Regions from separate parts of the Rossellomorea vietnamensis genome, predicted to be linked through region 1. Evidence: predicted binding sites of a transcription regulator. Region 1 holds the regulator's gene; each other region holds the start of a gene.
The links. The regulator CtsR, encoded in region 1, represses protease genes until heat stress. The targets are predictions, from matches to a motif close to ATGGTCAATAAAGGTCAAACA.

Region 1 (2,272 bases):
GAAATACCGCATGATAAATCACAACCTCGCATGAAAAACCCTTCCCCCGCACGATTATCATCAATCCGGCATGATTCCCCTCAAAACTCGCATGATTGCTTTCCGAAAAGGCAAAGTAAATAAAAAATCCGCAACTTAGCCGTCTCAAAATCCCATCTAACATCACAATATCAGCTTAAGTAGACAATCTAACCTGAAAGCCAATCGAACGGAGAGAAAATAGCCAAAAAAAACGCTATTTAAGGAACGAAGCATTCTTGTCAGGATAGTTAGAATTCACTTCTTCCTGAGCCTAAACCAATCCCAATTGCCACTACTACAAAACCCACTCACCACGGCACCCCATCCTAAGACTTCTCACCTACGTTGTGCCCCAATTCCAAATTTCTATCCAACAATCTCACATTCACACGTTTAAAACCTTCCGTAAACAGGAAAACTTCTAAGGTCAAACTTCATAATTGCAAAGTTTAAAACACGGTTGTATAATTATAGTCAAATATAGTCAAAGTCAAAATGAGGAGGAGGTTTGATGAGGAACATATCCGACATCATTGAAAATTATTTAAAGAATGTGTTAGAACTGAGTGAAAGTGAGATAGTCGAGATTAAAAGAAGCGAGATCGCTGATAAGTTTCAATGTGTTCCTTCTCAAATTAATTATGTGATTAATACCCGCTTTACTGTAGAACGAGGGTATGTAGTAGAAAGTAAACGAGGCGGCGGTGGATACATCCGGATCATGAAGGTGAAGGCCCACGATCAGGTTCACTTGATCGACCAGCTAGTGGCATTGATTACACAAACGATCAGTCAGAATACGGCAGCTGATATTGTTTTTCGGTTAGTCGAAGAAGAAATCATTTCTGAAAGAGAAGCCAAGATCATGCTGAGTGTGATGGATCGATCGGTCATCATGGTTGAATTACCCGAACGGGATATACTGAGAGGACGAATGCTTAGAGCCATGCTGGATACATTGAAGTATGAGTAAGGGTTAAAGAGGTGAATGGGATGGTTTGTCAAGAGTGCAATGAAAGACCTGCGACCCTTCATTTTACCAAGGTGGTAAACGGGGAAAAAACAGAGGTTCACTTATGTGAGCAATGTGCTCAGGATAAGGGTGAGATGTTTATGTTTGATTCTTCTCCCGGCTTTTCTGTGAACAATCTATTGGCAGGTCTTCTTAATATAGCTCCTGCATTTAAGCAGGCAAAGGAAACCGAGATTCCTAAGACAGAAGTTTTACAGTGTGAAAAATGTAAAATGACGATTCATCAGTTCATCAATGTGGGACGCTTCGGCTGTGCCCATTGTTATGAGACGTTTAAAGAGGAACTCACTCCATTATTAAAGCGTGTTCATAATGGAAATGTCGAGCATCACGGTAAGGTTCCGGAACGTATGGGCGGAGCCATCCATGTAAAAAAGAAGGTATTGCAGTTGAAGTCTGAATTGCAAACGATGATTGCGGATGAAGAGTTTGAGAAAGCAGCCGAAATCCGAGACGAAATCCGCTCCCTGGAAAAGGAAATGAAGAAAGAGGGAGGCGATAACGAATGAGTCTTGAGAAATTCTTGAGTAATGCCGTCAGTTCCTGGATGAGTGAGGAGGGACCGAATTCGGATATTGTCCTCAGCTCGAGGGTAAGGCTTGCGAGGAATCTGACGGACTTCCGTTTTTCCACTCTTTATTCTTCTGAGGAAGCCCGGGAAATCGTGGATCGGGTAAAGGAGAAGCTCACATCATACCCGAAGAATTTAGGAGAATTAGAATTTTTACCTACAAGTGAGATTCAGCCTCTTCAAAAGAGGGTATTAATGGAGAAACACCTCATAAGTCCGAATCTCGCAGAGGAAACGAATTATGGAGCTGTCCTTTTATCAAGTGAGGAAGATATTAGCATAATGGTAAACGAAGAGGACCATATTCGAATACAGTGTTTATATCCAGGTCTGCAATTGAAGGAAGCTCTAAAGAAAGCCAATCAGATCGACGATTGGTTTGAAAGTGAATTTGACTTTGCGTTTGATGAGAAGCATGGCTACTTAACGACTTGTCCTACCAACGTGGGGACGGGGCTCAGGGCTTCAGTCATGATGCACTTGCCGGGACTGGTGTTGACGCAGCAATTGAACCGTATCATCCCTGCGATTAATCAACTGGGGTTAGTGGTGCGGGGGATCTACGGAGAAGGCAGCGAAGCGCTGGGGAACATCTTTCAGATCTCCAATCAAACGACACTTGGTAAGTCGGAAGAGGATATCGTAGA
Region 2 (2,272 bases), 790 kb from region 1:
ATATGAGGAATTCCGTTAATCGTCTGGTGAATTGCGAGACGGCTAACTTGAATAAAACCATCGGTGCTGCCTTGAGACAGGTAGAAAACATCAAGTTTATCGAAAGACATGTAGGATTGCAGGTTTTACCCGATAAACTAAGGGAGATAGCAGAGCTTCGAGTGAACTATCAGGATGTCACGTTGAAAGAACTGGGGGAAATGGTGTCAGGCGGCACGATCAGTAAATCGGGAATCAATCACCGCTTACGGAAAATCGATCAGCTGGCAGACAAGTTACGAGCGGGAGAAAAGCTCAATACCTAACTAAGGACAAAGGGGAGAGAAATGAATATGGTGGAAAAACAAGTAGAAGTGAAATTAAAGACGGGTTTACAAGCACGACCGGCAGCACTATTCGTACAGGAGGCAAATCGCTTCTCATCTGAAATCTTCTTAGAGAAGGACGGGAAGAAGGTCAATGCCAAAAGCATCATGGGCTTGATGAGTCTGGCGATCTCCACCGGCTCTGCCATCACATTGGTAGCGGACGGAAGCGACGAAGAAGAAGCGCTCGTTGCCCTTGAAGGATTCGTGCAAAAAGAAGCGTAACACCAACTTCACAAAAAGCCGATGACCAGGGAGTGGTCACCGGCTTTTTCTATTGGGTAGGGAAGACGATAAAACCCCCTTCACGGAGTACGGAAAGGGGGTTTTATGGTTCTTACTTATTATTATCCATTTCGTTACGTGTGATGATGCGGTCGATCAATCCGTATTCAAGCGCTCTTTCAGCTGTCATGAAGTTATCGCGGTCTGTATCTTTTGAAATTACTTCAAGAGGTTGACCAGTGCGATCAGCAAGGATTTGATTCAATTTTTCACGAAGGAATAGAATACGCTTTGCAGCGATTTCAATTTCTGTCGCCTGACCTTGAGCACCACCAAGTGGTTGGTGAATCATCACTTCGGCGTTAGGAAGGGCTAGGCGCTTGCCTTTTGCTCCAGCTGCAAGAAGGAACGCTCCCATTGAAGCCGCCATACCGATACAGATCGTTTGAACATCAGGCTTGATGTATTGAATCGTATCGTAAATAGCCATACCTGCCGTGATGCTTCCGCCAGGAGAGTTTATGTAGATTGAGATATCCTTCTCCGGGTTTTCAGATTCAAGGAAAAGAAGTTGTGCTACAATGGAGTTCGCCACATTGTCGTCAATGCCGCTTCCAAGCATGATGACACGGTCTTTCAATAAACGTGAATAAATGTCATACGCACGCTCACCGCGGTTTGTTTGTTCAATAACTGTAGGAATTAAATTCATCCTCGTTCCTCCTTAGATATCTTTTATTTTTTTAGAGTTACTTATTCACTTTGTACTGTTATCATACACCCATGGTCAATAAAGGTCAAACTTAACGCTTCCTTATTTACCCTGTATATAAATCCTTTCTACATGATACCCATTCATACCTTTTTTAAACGGCACACAAGTTGTAAAGTTTGTTGTATTAGTGAGTTGGTCAAGTCAGTTCTAGTTTGAATATTAAAAAGAATAAGGATAGATCGTAGACCGTTTCTTTCCGCTGCAGGCACTTGCTTTCCGGCGGGGAGGGAGTCGAGCCTCCTCGGGCTTGTGCCCTGTGGGGTCTCGACCTTCCCTCTAGTCCCGCAGGAGTCAAGTGCCTTCCGCTTCAATCCACTCTTTGGTTCTTTAATAGGGTAGATAAAGAGTAAAGCAGATCGTGTTAGAGTTCACTAATTACAAATAAATTCCTACTTCACCTTTTAAAAGATATTAATGGATAATCTAAAAAAGAAGTAAACGATAATATCTATTGCAAACAAGCAATATCTGGCTTATAATATATATTCGTGACGGTTATTCATTTCATGCCCTCGTGGTGCAACGGATAGCACGTAAGATTCCGGTTCTTAAAATGGGGGTTCGATTCCCTCCGAGGGCGTAGTTGAAAGAGAGATATGAAGGTGTTTCTACAAGTTAATAATTTGTGGAAGCACCTTTTTTCGTTCTTGATATAGTGAAGAAGAACAATCTAAAATTGGGATGGTGGCTTCGTATGAAAGATTTTATAGCTTTTGATTTTGAAACGGCTAATCGTGCAAGACACAGTATATGCTCAGTCGGAATGGTGTTTGTAGAAAATGGTGAAATGGTTGATTCCATTTACGAATTAATCGATCCGGAAGAGGGATTCGATAGGTTTAATATCAGCATACATGGAATTACACCACAAGATGTCAAAGGTGCAATGACGTTCGATGCTTTCTAT
Region 3 (2,272 bases), 1.4 Mb from region 1:
CCATGGCGGCAACGATCGTTGCACCTGAACGACTGATTCCGGGGATGAGGGCAACTGCCTGTGCAAGACCGATGATGATCGCGTCCTTTACGTTCAAGTCTCCATCATTTTTTCTTCCTCTCAGGTTACGGATCATCCAAAGGGCGATACCTGTAATGATGAGCGTGATACCCACCGTGATGACAGAAGTAAGATGTTCCTCAATCACATCGCCGAATAATATACCGATCACCCCAGCTGGGATTGTGCCGATCAGTAAATATATGATGAAATGAAAATCACGTTTTGTTTCGGGTGTTTTCTGCTTGAAATAACCGAGGCCATTTACGATGAGGCGTAAGATGTCTTCCCGGTAAATAATGAGAACAGCGAGTAATGATGCCGTATTGACCAGAATTTCAAAGGTCAGTGTTGTGTCTTTGATACCAAGGAAATGCTGTGCAAGCAGCAGGTGTCCACTGGATGAGATCGGAATCGGTTCCGTGAACCCTTGAAAAATCCCCAAAAATAAGTATTTCATAATCAAATAAAAATCCATTGTATATCCTCCAAGCTTTTTTTCTCCACATTTTTTAATTTAACACCATTAAGGGAAAGACTGTAAAGCCTTTTTCCGAATGTTAACCGAACCGTAACGTGATTATCATATTTATCCTTCATCTGGCATGCATGAAAGGTCACGCTTGTAGAAAAATAGGAAAGAAGCATCGCTTCGAAAAAGGAGGGGTAAGAATGGGACAGTCACGACAATTCAGGGCCGGCGAAAAGGCACCGAACAATGGTGAGTATATAGAAATCGGTGAAACCGGGAGCATGGTAAAGAATCCGCAAAAACTGCGTCTGAAAGCAGGGGACAGGTTTCCTGAGAACTCCAACCATAACCGCCTATGGTCGTATATGAGAAAACCTTAACCATCAGGAACAAGGGTGCCCCGTTCAAGGCAATCCTTGTTCCTTTTTCTTTTCCTTTTTCGAATGAAAGGGATATAATGTCATTAAAGGTCAATGAAGGTCAAAATGTGAGGTGACAGATAATGAATCTTGATAACATGACCCACAGCATCCAGGAAGGGTTGGCTTCGGCTGGTCAATTGGCCACAGAAAAGCTACATACAGATATAAGTGCCCTTCATTTGTGGAAGTCGCTGCTCGGGCCGGAAGAGAGCTTCCTTCGCACAATATATGAACGGGCGGGGATAACCATTCAGTTAATGACGGAATGGATCGATGAGAAGTTAGATGACATCCCTGCGGTAGAGGGTGAGGGAATCCAATACGGACAGTACCTTTCAAGGGATATCCATCAACTTTTCGCCGATAGTGAGAGCTTGAAACGCAAATGGGAAGATGACTATATTTCCATTGAGCATCTTGCTCTTTCCCTGTGGAAGCAGAAGCAGCATCCGATTACGCTGTATTTGACGCAGCAAGGGGTAATGGAAAAGATCGTAAGAGAAATCATTGAACAGATAAGAGGAGGGAGCAGGGTGACGACACAAAACCCGGAAGTGAAATATGAAGCACTCAAGAAATACGGAAGGGATCTTGTGGCAGATGTGAGATCAGGGAGAATCGATCCTGTCATCGGGAGAGATAGTGAAATCCGCCACGTCATTCGCATTCTTTCCCGGAAAACGAAGAATAATCCCGTCCTGATCGGAGAGCCGGGAGTAGGGAAAACCGCCATTGTGGAAGGTCTGGCACAGAGGATTGTTCGTAAAGACGTACCTGAAGGTTTAAAGGATAAGACGATTTTCGAGCTGGACATGAGCTCTTTAGTCGCAGGAGCGAAATTCAGGGGTGAGTTTGAAGAGCGGCTGAAGGCCGTACTCCAAGAGGTGAAAAAGAGTGAAGGGCGCATCCTTCTTTTCATAGATGAACTCCATACGATTGTCGGTGCAGGAAAAACAGAGGGGGCCATGGACGCGGGGAATATCCTGAAGCCCATGCTTGCCAGAGGGGAGCTTCACTGCATCGGGGCAACGACCCTCAATGAATACCGAAAGTATATCGAGAAGGATCCAGCCCTGGAAAGACGCTTTCAACAAGTGCTCGTACAGGAACCGAATGTGGAGGATACGATTTCCATCCTGAGAGGCTTGAAGGAACGATTCGAGATCCATCATGGGGTCAATATTCATGACCGGGCCATCGTAGCTGCGTCCCGCCTGTCGGATCGTTATATATCAGACCGGTTCCTACCTGATAAAGCCATCGACCTGATCGATGAAGCATGTGCGATGATCCGGACGGAAATCGATTCGATGCCTTC

Region 2: clpP (ATP-dependent Clp endopeptidase proteolytic subunit ClpP) is a predicted target of CtsR. The motif match lies at 1,374-1,394, and genes of this name have one in related genera.
Region 3: clpB (ATP-dependent chaperone ClpB) is a predicted target of CtsR. The motif match lies at 999-1,019, and genes of this name have one in related genera.

What each region holds. Positions count from the first base shown of each region.
Region 1 covers NZ_CP104558.1:2,732,866-2,735,137, reverse strand. The annotation lists gene N5C46_RS14135 (CtsR family transcriptional regulator) at 533-994, shown strand; gene N5C46_RS14130 (protein-arginine kinase activator protein McsA) at 1,015-1,563, shown strand; gene N5C46_RS14125 (protein-arginine kinase McsB) at 1,560-2,272, shown strand, end outside.
Region 2 covers NZ_CP104558.1:3,522,465-3,524,736, forward strand. The annotation lists gene whiA (DNA-binding protein WhiA) at 1-305, shown strand, start outside; gene N5C46_RS17945 (HPr family phosphocarrier protein) at 333-590, shown strand; gene clpP (ATP-dependent Clp endopeptidase proteolytic subunit ClpP) at 703-1,302, opposite strand; tRNA gene N5C46_RS17955 (tRNA-Arg) at 1,874-1,945, shown strand; gene N5C46_RS17960 (3'-5' exonuclease) at 2,060-2,272, shown strand, end outside.
Region 3 covers NZ_CP104558.1:1,289,422-1,291,693, reverse strand. The annotation lists gene N5C46_RS06655 (undecaprenyl-diphosphate phosphatase) at 1-538, opposite strand, end outside; gene N5C46_RS06650 (YjzC family protein) at 733-912, shown strand; gene clpB (ATP-dependent chaperone ClpB) at 1,035-2,272, shown strand, end outside.